4 regions of the Stenotrophomonas sp. YJH_SMC_135 genome follow, and region 1 is predicted to be linked to each of the others. Evidence: predicted binding sites of a transcription regulator. Region 1 holds the regulator's gene; each other region holds the start of a gene.
The links. The regulator FliA, encoded in region 1, starts transcription of late flagellar genes. The targets are predictions, from matches to a motif close to TAAAGTTTNNCNNNCNNNGGCCGATAA.
Positions count from the first base shown of each region.

Region 1 (3,025 bases):
CCAGTTCCGGGTCGGTGCGATGCTGTTCCGGCGGCAGGCCGAGCGCGCCGAAGCCTTCATGCACGCGGCGGACGATGCCGACCACGCGACGGATGATCTGCCCGGTCAGGTCCTGGTAGCTCTGGGTCAGTGCGATCTCGGTCAGGTTGTGGCGGATGCGCTCCAGCTGCGCGTCCTGGCCTGGCTGCAGGCCTTCGGCGCGCAGCTGCTCGGTCAGACTGCGGCATTCCTCGGCCAGGTCCAGGGTGCGGTGGGTGGCCTGTTCGGTCATCGCCACCACGTGGTCCAGGCGTGCGCACGCATCGTCCAGTTCGCCGGCCTCGCTGGGCACGGTCGGCAGTTCGCCCAGGGCCTGCCCCAGCTCGCGGGCCAGCCGCGAGAGGCCACTCATCATCGGCTGCGTGCGCAGCGCGACCAGTCCGTCGATGCGTTGCCGCCAGGCGGCTTCGTCACCGGACTCCAGGGCATCCAGGGCTTCCTGCAGGCGCAGGGCGAGGGCGTTCTTGTCGACCGTGGTATCCATCAGGCGCTGGCCGCCAGGCGTTCGAAGATCTTGCCCAGCTTCTCTTCCAGCGTCTGCGCGGTGAACGGCTTGATGATGTAGCCGTTCACGCCGTTCTGGGCCGCTTCGATGATCTGCTCGCGCTTGGCTTCGGCGGTGACCATCAGCACGGGCAGGGTCTTCAGCTTGGCGTCGGCACGGATCGCCTTGAGCAGTTCGATGCCGGTCATCACCGGCATGTTCCAGTCGGTGACGACGAAATCGAAGGGCTGGCTCTGCAGCAGCGACAGCGCGGCATGCCCGTCCTCGGCTTCGGCGGTGTTGGTGAAGCCCAGATCGCCCAGCAGGTTCTTGACGATTCGACGCATGGTCGAGAAGTCGTCGACGATGAGGATGCGCATGTTCTTGTTCAAAGCAGAGTTCCTTTGTTGTTCATTCCGGGCGGCCGGGGGCAGTCGCCTCGGGGATGTTCATTCTTCCAGGCCGGCGTCGACGGCCTCGAAAATCTTCAGGCGGCCGCGCAGGCGCAGCACGGCCTGGCCATGGATCTGGCAGACCCGCGACTCGCTCACGCCGAGCACCGCGCCGATCTCCTTCAGGTTCAGCTCCTGCTCGTAGTACAGCGAGAGCACCAGCTGTTCGCGCTCGGGCAGGTGGCCGATGGCCTTGCCCAGCTCGCGACCGAACTCGCCGCGCTCCAGCACCTGCTGCGGGGTCGGGCCGCCCTGGGCGACGGTATCCAGTTCGCCCTGGTCTTCGATGCGCGACTCCAGGCTCAGCACCTGGCCACGTGCGGCGTCTTCCATCAGCCTCAGGTACTCGGGCAGCGGCATCTCCATCGCGGCGGCCACTTCGGTGGCGCTGGCGGCACGGCCCGTGCTCTGTTCCAGGCGGCGGATGGTGGCGGCGGCGTCGCGTGCACGGCGGTGCACCGAGCGCGGCACCCAATCGCCACGGCGGATCTCGTCGATCATCGAGCCGCGGATGCGGATCGAGGCATAGGTCTCGAACGAGGCGCCCTGGTCGGCGTCGTAGCTGCGCGAGGCTTCGATCAGGCCCATCATGCCGGCCTGGATCAGATCATCGACTTCGACGCTGGCCGGCAGGCGCGCGGCCAGGTGGTGGGCGATGCGTCGCACCAGGTCCGAATGCTGGGCGATGACCTCGTTGGCCGCCGAGCGCTGGACTTCCCTGTACTGGTGGGCTGCGCCTTTCATGCGGCCACCCCACGCTGCTTGAGGATGCGTTCGAGGAAGAACTCGACGCCACCGCGCGGTTCGGTCGGTGCCTGCCAGCGCGCGGTGCGGCGTGCGATCTCGGTGATCGCCAGCGCCGACGGGCTGGACGGATAGGCCTTCACCACCGGCTGCTGGCGCTGCACCGACAGGCGCAGCCAGTCATCCTGCGGCACGCAGCCCAGGTAGTTCAGCGAGACATCGGCGAGGAACTTCTCGCAGACGCGGGTCAGCTTCTCGTACAGCACGCGGCCCTCGTTCGGGTCGCGCACCATGTTGGCCACCACCTGGACGCGGTCCACGCCGCGCTCGCGCGACAGCACCTTGATCAGTGCGTAGGCGTCGGTGATCGAGGCCGGTTCGTCACAGACCACCACCACGGTGTCCTGCGCGGCCTGGCAGAAGGTCAGCACGCCGTCGGTGATGCCGGCGGCGGTATCGACCACCATGATGTCCAGCTCGCGTTCCAGTTCGGAGAACACGTTGACCAGGCCGACATGCTCGGCCGGGGCAAGCTCGGCCATGTGCCGGCGGCCGGAAGCGGCCGGGACCACCAGCACGCCGTTCGGGCCTTCGACGATGACGTCGTCCAGCGAGCAGCGGCCGGCCACCAGGTCGGCCAGCGTAAAGGTGGGGTTCAAGCCCAGGATCACGTCGATGTTGGCCAGGCCGAGGTCGGCGTCCAGCAGCAGCGTGCGCTTGCCCATGCCGGCCAGCGCCACCGCCAGGTTGGCGGACACATTCGTCTTGCCCACGCCGCCCTTGCCGCCGGTCACGGCGATGGTGCGCACAGGGCCGAGCGGCTCGCTGCGGGTGGCCGACAGCGGGAAGGTCTTGGTCAGCTTGGCGTACTCACGCGACGGCATGGTTCAACTCCGGGTTGCAGGGCATATCGGCCGCTCGGCGCAAATCTTCAAGGCGAAGTACAAGATTGGCTGCACTGGCCCGGTGCAGGTCCTCCGGGACGTCCTGGCCATCGGTCACCCAGGTGATCGGCAGGACGTGGTCCACGGCCACCGACAGGGCGTTGCCGAAGCGGCCGGTCTCGTCCAGCTTGCTCAGCACCAGGCCCTGCAGGTTGGCCGCACCGAAGCGGCGCACCACCTCGTCCATGTCGCCGAAGCTGGTGTTGGCCGGCAGCACCAGCAGGGTGCGCACCTGGCGCGCGGCGCGCAGCCACTGCAGCTGGGCGGCCAGGGCACGGTCGCGCGGGCCCAGGCCGGCGGTATCGATCAGCACCAGCTTGTAGTCTTTCAAGCGTTCCAGCAGCTGGTCCAGGTCGGTGCCG
Region 1 covers NZ_JCAFVN010000012.1:10,572-13,596, forward strand. The annotation lists gene AC5P98_RS21475 (protein phosphatase CheZ) at 1-523, opposite strand, end outside; gene cheY (chemotaxis response regulator CheY) at 523-915, opposite strand; gene AC5P98_RS21485 (RNA polymerase sigma factor FliA) at 973-1,719, opposite strand; gene AC5P98_RS21490 (MinD/ParA family ATP-binding protein) at 1,716-2,603, opposite strand; gene flhF (flagellar biosynthesis GTPase FlhF) at 2,590-3,025, opposite strand, start outside.

Region 2 (3,025 bases), on a different contig from region 1:
GTAGGCCTCGTAGTAGCCCTTGTGCGAGGCACCCACGATGGCCAGCATGCGTCTGCCAGGATGCTGGCTCAGCACGTCGCGGATGTTGGCGACCATGCGCAGGTTGCGGGTTTCCCAGTAACCGACGTACATCCGGCCGAACGCCTTGGAGGACGGCTCGACGAGCGTCGCGCCGAAGTCGCTCTGGTAGGCGGCCATCGCCGCCGCCGCGCTGTTGTAGTCCCGATACAGCGCCATGACACCGCCGGGCTTGTCCAGATCGGCCACGAGGCGTTCATCGGCCTCCCGCCGCGCGCGCGAGTGCGTATTGTTCCAGGCACCGGTGATGGCCGCGCTGGCCGCCGCTTCATCCTCGGCGGGCGTGGGCGAATCGGCCGTGTGGTCGTCCACGGCCCACAGGCGTTCCTGCCCGAGGCGGGCGGCGACCTCGGCGGCGATCAGGTGGGTTTCATTGCGGCGAACCAGGCCTTTTTTGAGGATCTCGACCAGGGCAGGTGTCAGTCCATCACCGCCTTTGCGCTCGGACGCAGGCAGGCGCAGCCACTGCACCTGCGCCGAGCCGCGTTCACCCGCTGCCAGGAACAATGCTGCGAGCCGACGACGCTGGGCGGGCGTCGGCTCGTCCGGCCAGGTCGCAAGCAGGTGCTCGGCCTGGGTGTTCGCCGTAGGCACGTCCAGTCCGGTCGCAGCCTGCGCAGCGGTGGTGTCGAAGCAGTAGGTGGCCACGCTCTCCGCATAGCGTGCCGGGTAGCGACGCATGAAATCGCACTGCAGGCCTGACAGGTCTTCGGTGGCGATCAGCTCGGGCTTCCAGGCGACCAGTCGCTGCAGCAACGGTTCAAGCAAGGCGGGCTGGAAGGACTTGGGCAGGCCGGACAAGTGGGGGGTGCCCAGTACCAGCACTTCGTTCGGGCGCCCGGCAGGCGGGCCCTTCAGCTGGTCGGGATGGAAGCTGGGGCGGTAGGTGGCGTCGGCAGCGAAGGCGCCGCTGCTGCACAGGCCCAGGATGAGGAAACTGGCCAGGCGTGGGAACATGCGATCTCCGTGTCAGTGAGCGTCCTGCGGTTCGCTGCATGCTGGCCAGTTTCATCTGCCACCGGATCTCCCGTTGGTCATGCAAACCTTTTCCGCTTGAACTGCATCCGCGTGCCGGGCAAGGCTGTGCCCAGTGACGGCGACAACGCGCGACATATGCCCTGACGACACCCGGTGCCGAGCAGAACCTGCCCAGCCGGCACCTGGCGAAACCGCTCGGCGGCGCCCCTGTCGCGCGTGAGCAGAATGTGAAGTGCATCGCGATTGTCTACCGCATCCCTGCAGCAGCATCTGAAGATGCGACGGACGTCGCGGAATCCGGCTAAAGCCACCGATCGCATCGCCGATATTCCCTCTGGATCCCGCTCAAGTCGCCCGCTGCAGGACCCCAGGCTGCCCCCGACGGGCGGCCCGCGCTGTGTGTTCCGCCGCTCCCTATGCCGATCGCACCCGCACCAGACGTTCTTGCCAGCCGCTCGAGGGGTGCCTGCCGGTACCTGTAGTCCCAAGCAACTGAAGTTGCCGCCGGGCATCCCGCCCGTCGGGTCGCAACCGCTTACCGGACACCGAGGATCAGACAATGCTCATTCCAGGCTTTACGGCGGGCGCGCAGGCGCCGGCCGAGCTGCATACCCGTTGGTCGCCGTGGCGCGCCCTGCTGGGCGCGCTGGCACCGCAGCACCGCAGCGGCGTCGAGGCGGCGGCCGATGGCCGTGCCGAGCTGGAGGCGCAGGTCGCGGCGCTGCACCGGGTCCAGGCGGTCATCGAGTTCGCCCTCGATGGCACCATCCTGCAGGCCAACGACAACTTCCTGCAGGCGATGGGTTACCGGCTGGAGGAGATCCAGGGCAAGCATCATTCCCTGTTCGTCGACCCCGAGCAGGCGCGCAGCGCCGGATACCGTGACTTCTGGGCGCGGCTGGGTCGTGGCGAATATGACGCGGGCCAGTACCGGCGTTTTGGCAAGAACCAGCGCGAGATCTGGATCCAGGCCTCGTACAACCCGGTGCTGGACCGGCAGGGGCGTCCGTACAAGGTGGTCAAGTTCGCCACTGACATCACTGCGCAGAAGCTGCAGGCGGCCGACTCGGCCGGCCAGCTGGCGGCGATCGACAAGTCGCAGGCGGTGATCGAGTTCAGCATGGATGGCCGCATCCTGTCGGCCAACGACAACTTCCTGGCTGCCACCGGTTACAGCCAGGATGATGTGCGTGGCCAGCACCACTCGCTGTTTGTCGAACCTGAGTATCGCAGCAGTGCCGAGTATCGGCAGTTCTGGGAAAAGCTCGGCCGTGGCGAATATGATGCCGGCCAGTACCGGCGCCTCGGCAAGGGCGGACGCGAGGTCTGGATCCAGGCGTCCTACAACCCGATCCTGGACCTCAACGGGAAGCCGTTCAAGGTGGTCAAGTACGCCACCGACATCACCGCGCAGGTGCATGAGAACCAGGCCATGCAGCGTGCCGTGGCGCAGACCCGTGAAGTGGTGGCGGCCGCCAAGGAGGGCGACCTGACCCGGCGCGTGGCCACCGCCGACAAGAACGGGCCGATCGCCGAGCTGTGCGAAGGGGTGAATTCGCTGGTCGAGGCGATGGCCGCGATCATCGGCCAGATCAAGTTCGCCGCTGACACCATCGCCGTCGGCGCCACCGAGATCGCGCAGGGCAACAGCGATCTGTCGCAGCGCACCGAGCAGCAGGCAGCGTCGCTGGAAGAGACCGCGGTGTCGATGAAGGGCCTGGCCGAGACCGTGCAGCGCACCGCGACCAACGCACGGCAGGCCAGTCAGCTGGCCGGTGGTGCCGCCGATGTCGCCGCGCGCGGCGGTAACGTAGTGCACGAAGTGGTGGAAACCATGGCGGTGATCAACGCGTCCTCGCGCCGCATCGTCGACATCATCGGCGTGATCGACGGCATCGCCTTCCAGACCAACATCCTTGCCCTGAACGCCGCGGTGGAAGCCGCGCGTGCGGGCGAACACGGGCGTGGC
Region 2 covers NZ_JCAFVN010000003.1:133,247-136,271, reverse strand. The annotation lists gene AC5P98_RS11560 (DUF5694 domain-containing protein) at 1-1,035, opposite strand, end outside; gene AC5P98_RS11555 (methyl-accepting chemotaxis protein) at 1,616-3,025, shown strand, end outside.
Region 2: the regulator FliA is predicted to act here: its motif matches at 1,359-1,385, upstream of AC5P98_RS11555 (methyl-accepting chemotaxis protein).

Region 3 (3,025 bases), on a different contig from region 1:
CCGCCAACACCGGTACCGGCAAGCTGAGCGGTGTCACCGTCACCGATTCGACCAACGCCAACCTGCGCAATCCGTCGGCGATCGTGTTCACCTCGGCCACCACCTACACCATCGACGGTGGGCCGCCGCAGACCTACACGCCCGGCCAGACCATCAGCGCCAACGGCTGGAGCTTCGTGCTGGACGGTGCACCGAAGGTGGGCGATACCTTCAACATCACCCCGACCCCGGCTGGTTCGTCGGACAACAGCAACGCGTCGAAACTGGCCAAGGTGGAAAGCGCGAAGGCGTTCAACGCCGGAACGGTGACACTGAACGGCGCGCTGGGTGGCCTGACCACCCAGGTCGGCGCCGCCGCCCGCTCGGCCGAGTACTCGCTCGACGCGCAGCTGGTGATCAATGACAAGGCGCAGGAAGCCCGCGACGAAGTCTCCGGCGTGAACCTGGACGAGGAAGCGGCGGACATGCTGCGCCTGCAGCAGGCTTACCAGGCCGCCTCGCAGCTGATCTCGACCGCCGACAGCATGTTCCAGACCATCCTGGGAGCCGTCCGCCGATGAGCAGCCGCATCTCCACCAGCATGATGTTCAACCAGTCGGTGTCGCTGATGATGGCCAAGCAGGCCAAGCTCAGCCACCTGGAGCAGCAGATTGCCACCGGCAGCAAGATCGTCAGCGCCAAGGACGATCCGGTTGCCGCCGGCACTGCGGTCGGCCTTGACCGCAGCCTGGCTGCACTGGACCGCATGAAGCTCAATGCCGGCAACGTGCAGAACCGCCTGGGCGTGCAGGAAAACACCCTGGCACAGGTCAACGACCTGATGGCACGCGTCAACGATCTGACCATCCAGGCCAGCAACCCGGCGCTGAGCGCGGCGGACAAGAAGACGCTGATCACCGAGGTCAACCAGATACGCGACGGCCTGCTGTCGCTGGCCAACGCCGATGATGGCACCGGCCGCTACGTGTTCGGTGGCACCAACGACGGCGACCCGCCGTTTGCCAAGATCAACGGCAAAGTGGTCTACCGTGGCGACCAGACCCAGCGCCAGGTTGAAGTCGGTCCGGATACCTACGTGAAGGACGCGCTGCCCGGCAGCGAGATCTTCATGCGCATTCCCACCGGCGATGGCTTCGTCGACGGCAGCGCTGCGGCCGGCAACACCGGCAACGGCGTGCTCACCAACATCACCCGCGACGGCAGCGACAGCTGGAACGGCCAGGGCTTCAGCGTGCGCTTCACCACTGGCAACCAATACGAGGTGGTGGACGGTGCGGGCAACGTGACCGGAACCGGCACCTACAAGGCCGGCGACGATCTGGAAGTGAACGGTGTGCGCCTGCGCATCACCGGCGCACCGGCAGCGGGCGACAGCTTCAGCGTACAGGCCGCGAGCAGCCGCGACATCTTCTCCACCATGGACAACCTGGTGGCGGCGCTGGGTGCCGACACCGGTACCACCGCGCAGATGACCGCGCAGCAGAACCAGCTGCAGAGCGCACTGCGCGACGTGGCGCGCGCTTCCGAGCGGATGATCGATTCGCGTGCCGCAGGCGGTGCGCAGTTGAAGGCGCTGGACAATGCCGCCGACATGCGCGAGGCCAATGGCGTGACCCTGAAGACCACGCTGTCGCAGATGCGCGACCTGGATTACGCCGATGCGCTGAGCCAGTACCAGCTGCAGAGCACCGCGCTGCAGGCGGCGCAGACGATCTTCTCGCAGATGCAGTCGATGTCGCTGTTCAACAAGCTGCGCTGACGCCCCGCCCGCGTCAGTCCCGAAAGGCCGCGATGCCCTGCATCGCGGCCTTTTTCGTTTGCGCGCCTGCCCGCCGCTGCGCGGCCACCTGGCCGTCGCCGGCCGATTTTCCGTGATTCTCCATCAAGCCCGGCCCGACCCCGCCGATACCTTCATCAGCGCCGGTCAGGCCCTGCCCGACCGCCCCTCCCGGGGCCGCTTCCACCCTGGCAACAGGGCTGAAAACCCCGGGAAAACAGCTTCAGGCAACGAATTCTGGCTTCAACGGAATTCACGGCTAAAGGTTGTTGACAAAGCGCCGTTATTCATTTGGCAACGGCGAAGCACACAGCCACACAAAAAAACAGGCGGCGCTTCGTTTCATTCACCAACGGGTTCCATATAAGAGGAGACGACCCCATGGCACAGGTAATCAACACCAATACGATGTCGCTCAACGCCCAGCGCAACCTGAGCACCAGCGGCAGCTCGCTCGCCACCACCATCCAGCGCCTCTCGTCCGGCCTGCGCATCAACAGCGCGAAGGACGACGCGGCCGGCCTGGCCATCAGCGAGCGCTTCACCACCCAGATCCGTGGTCTGGACGTGGCCATCCGCAACGCCAACGACGGCATCTCGCTGGCCCAGGTCGCCGAAGGTTCGCTGAACGAAGTCGGCAACAACCTGCAGCGCATCCGCGAACTGGGCGTGCAGGCTTCCAACGCCACCAATTCGGCCAGCGACCGCAAGGCCCTGCAGGCTGAAGTGACCCAGCTGGTCAGCGAGATCGACCGCGTCGCCAAGCAGGCCGACTTCAACGGCACCAAGCTGCTGGACGGCAGCTTCACCAGCCAGCTGTTCCAGGTGGGCGCCAACGCCGGCCAGGCCATCGCCATCAACAGCGTGGTCAACGCCAAGGCCGATTCGCTGGGCGCGGCCACCTTCGCCAACGGTTATACCGGCACCGCACTGGCGGTGGACAAGGCGACGGCCGACACCACCTACTCCGGCCTGCAGGTCTCGGTCACCCCGCCGGGCGGCACCGCCACCACGGTGACCATCAGCGACTTCACGGTGAAGGCCGGCGAATCGATCACCTCGGCCACCGCAGCGGCGATCAACAACAAGCTGGGTGAAACCGGCGTGGTTGCCTCGGTCAATGCCGGCGTCGTCAGTCTGGCCTCGGTCAAGGATGGCCAGACCTTCGCGCTGGGTGTCAGCGCGGCGACTCCGCCGGCCGGCGCCACCGCCGCGACCCTCGCCGGCCTGGGCCTGACCGAGACCAGC
Region 3 covers NZ_JCAFVN010000013.1:613-3,637, reverse strand. The annotation lists gene flgK (flagellar hook-associated protein FlgK) at 1-560, shown strand, start outside; gene flgL (flagellar hook-associated protein FlgL) at 557-1,759, shown strand; gene AC5P98_RS21640 (flagellin) at 2,159-3,025, shown strand, end outside.
Region 3: the regulator FliA is predicted to act here: its motif matches at 2,038-2,064, upstream of AC5P98_RS21640 (flagellin).

Region 4 (3,025 bases), on a different contig from region 1:
GTTGAGGGTCTCCACCATGCGGCGGAAATCGTGGTCGAAGCGCAGTGCATCACCGCGCACGGCGAAGTCACCGGCGGCGGCCGCAGCGGCAAGCTGCTGGATCTGCTCGTTGATCGCGGCCAGGTTGCGCTTGGTGGTTGCCATCGCAGCGGTGAACACCGCCTTCTCGCCCGGCAGTGCTTCCATGTCCACGCTGAGGTCGCCGACGGCATAGCGCTGCATCACTTCAACCAGGCGCTGGGTGACCGCGTTGCTGGAGGCCACCAGCTGGTTGCTGTCGGCCACCATGCGGCCGTACTCGCCCGGGAACGCCGCGGCATCCATGCGGTAGCTGAGTTCACCGGCATCGTGGCGGCGCGCCATTTCGGCCTGCGCAGCCATCACCGCCTGCAGCTGGCCGCGCATGCCCTGCATCGCGTCCAGCAGGCGCCCCACTTCGTCGTTGCTGCGCGCCGGCAGGGTGCTGTCCAGCTTGCCGGCGGCGACGTCACCGGCCACGCGCACCGCTTCGGCCAGCGGGCGGATCGCCAGGCGGCGCAGCAGTATGTAGACACCGGCGCTGAGGGTCAGCGCGGCGATCACGCCGACCAGCAGGGTCAGCCACAGCAGCTGGCGCGCTTCGGCCACGATCACCGCATGCGGCATCACCACGCCCAGCGCGAAGCGCTGCGGGGCATCGCCCACGCGCAGCGGCACATACACGCGCACGTTGCCGGCCGCATCGGGGCTGAAGGCCTCGAAGGGGCGGTCGGCGGCGATCTCGGCCAGCATGCTGCGGGTCAGTGCGTCGTTGCGAGGCTTGCCGATTTCGGCGGCATTGGCCGAGGCCAGCACCACGCCCTTCGGCGACAGCAGTTCGACGCGGCCGGCCCCCATCGGCTTCAGCGTGGCCAGGTGCTTCTGCAACGCTGCCAGCGAGAAGTCGACGGTGAAGACACCGAGGAACCTGTCGTTCTCGATGATCGGCGTGCTCAGCGTACTCATCAGCACCTGCTGCCCGGCGATGTCATAGGCATACGGTTCGCTCACTTTCGGCAGCTTGTCGCGGCTGGGCACCATGTACCAGTCACCGGAACCGCTGGCGGTCTCGGTGTAATCGGTCATCACCGACTGCTGCGGCTTGCCCTCCTGCCAGGCCCAGTAGCTCATGTAGCGGCCGGTGGCATCGTGCGCCTCGGTGTTGACGAACTCGGCATCCTTGCCGTCGAAGGCATCGGGCTCCCACATGGTGCTCTTGCCCAGCCATTCGGGATGGGCGCGCAGCTGCTCGCCCAGCACCGCCGCCAGGCTGGCGCGGTCGGGCACGTCACCACGGGCGCGCTGGGCCAGCACGCCTTCAACCATGGCATCGTTGCTGGCAAAGGCGGTGCCCAGATCGGCCGCCACCTGGCGCGCCTCAGCGGTCGCCTCGCTGGTCATGGTCTGGCGCGAGGCGCTGATAAGGCTGGCGCTGGCCTGTCGGTAGATCAGGAACGCGGTCAGGCCGAAGCACAGCAGCGCGATCGCGGCGGTGCCCAGCATCAGCTTGTGGGCGATGCTGCCCGGGCGGCGGGCAGCGGCGGAACGGGAAGAAGGCATGGGAGGGTCCGCAAGGCAGTTCAGGACGACCGGCACCACGAAGGCACCGCGCAGGCGCGCGATCCGTCGCGCAGGCCACCGGCCGCCGGGCGGGCCCGGCGCTGGAAGCGCACCGGGTTAGCGGCCGCCCGCCAACGAGGTTGAGGCGACCGGCCTGCACATTCCTGAATCTGCTCAGGGTCGGGTCAGCCACCCGTCCGTCGCGATGGCCTCACTCGGCCACGCGGTCCTTGATCCACTGCGCGCGCGGCAGTACCTCGATGCTGCCGACGGCATACTGCTGCAGCACGTCGTCCGGCCCGAAGCACGGTTGCCAGCCCAGCTCACTGCGCAGGCGGGCACTGTCGTAGACACGGTCGATGCTCAATGGCAGCGGCCAGCCACGGCGTTCGAACTCGGCCAGCAGCTGCGGCGCGCGACGGGCCAGCACGCTGCGCGGGTGGGTGGCCAGTTCCAGGCAGTCCTCGCGCCGGAACGGCGTCGGTGCGCAGGCGAGATAGCGGGCGAATCGGGCGCCTTCGTCGAGCAGCAGTGCAGCGTGTGCGCTGGCCACATCGCGGGCGTCGATGCCGCGATGCAGGCGGAACATCGCCATGCGCTCGGGCGGTTCCGGGAAGCACCGGCCCATGCGCAGCACGCGAACGCTGAAGCCCGGCGTGGCGGCAGCTTCAGCCAGGGTCTCGGCCTGCAGCTTGGTGCGATGGTAGATCGTGCGCGGCAGTGGCTCGGTGTCTTCGTCGATCCAACGGCAGCCACCGGCTACCACGGCATGGCCGTACAGCGCGGTGGTGCTGGTCAGCACGAAACGCCGTGCGCCGGCTTCGCGTGCGGCCTGCAGCAGGTGCGCGGTTGCCTCCACGTTGATCTGCTGGAATACCGCGTCCGGCACTAGGCCGACATGCGGAGCATGCAGGGCCGCGGTATGGATGACCGCGTCCACGCCCTGCACCGCACGCGTGACCGCCTGGCGATCGGTGACATCGGCAATGATGCGCGTGGTGGCGAACGGGCTGCGGTCCAGCCCCACCACTTCGTGGGCGGCCGCCAACGCACCGAAGATCGCGCGCCCGATGCGCCCGGAACTGCCGGTCAACAGAATCTTCATTGAGTCCATTCACTCGAAGCGCCCGGGAACTACCGGGATGCTTCGATTCTAGGCATGCATTCGCGCATCTGCGATAGGACAGCCCTGCAATCGTGCGTTCATCTTGACGACCTCGCAGGCGCCAGCAGTTGCCGCGCGATGAACAGCGGATCGTCGCCGCCGGCCACATCAGGCCTCACGCCGGTGCCTTCCCAATTGCCGCCGGTGCGCAGATTGATCGGTTGCCGGTCGGGAATGCTGATCTGATAGCCATCGGGCAGCAACACAGGATCACCAAACATATGCGCGGCACCGCCACTGCGCGTGCCGACAATGCGCGCGCGGCCCAGGGTCTGCAGCGAA
Region 4 covers NZ_JCAFVN010000002.1:358,756-361,780, reverse strand. The annotation lists gene AC5P98_RS08260 (methyl-accepting chemotaxis protein) at 1-1,578, opposite strand, end outside; gene AC5P98_RS08255 (NAD-dependent epimerase/dehydratase family protein) at 1,790-2,683, opposite strand; gene AC5P98_RS08250 (S41 family peptidase) at 2,782-3,025, opposite strand, start outside.
Region 4: the regulator FliA is predicted to act here: its motif matches at 1,696-1,722, upstream of AC5P98_RS08260 (methyl-accepting chemotaxis protein).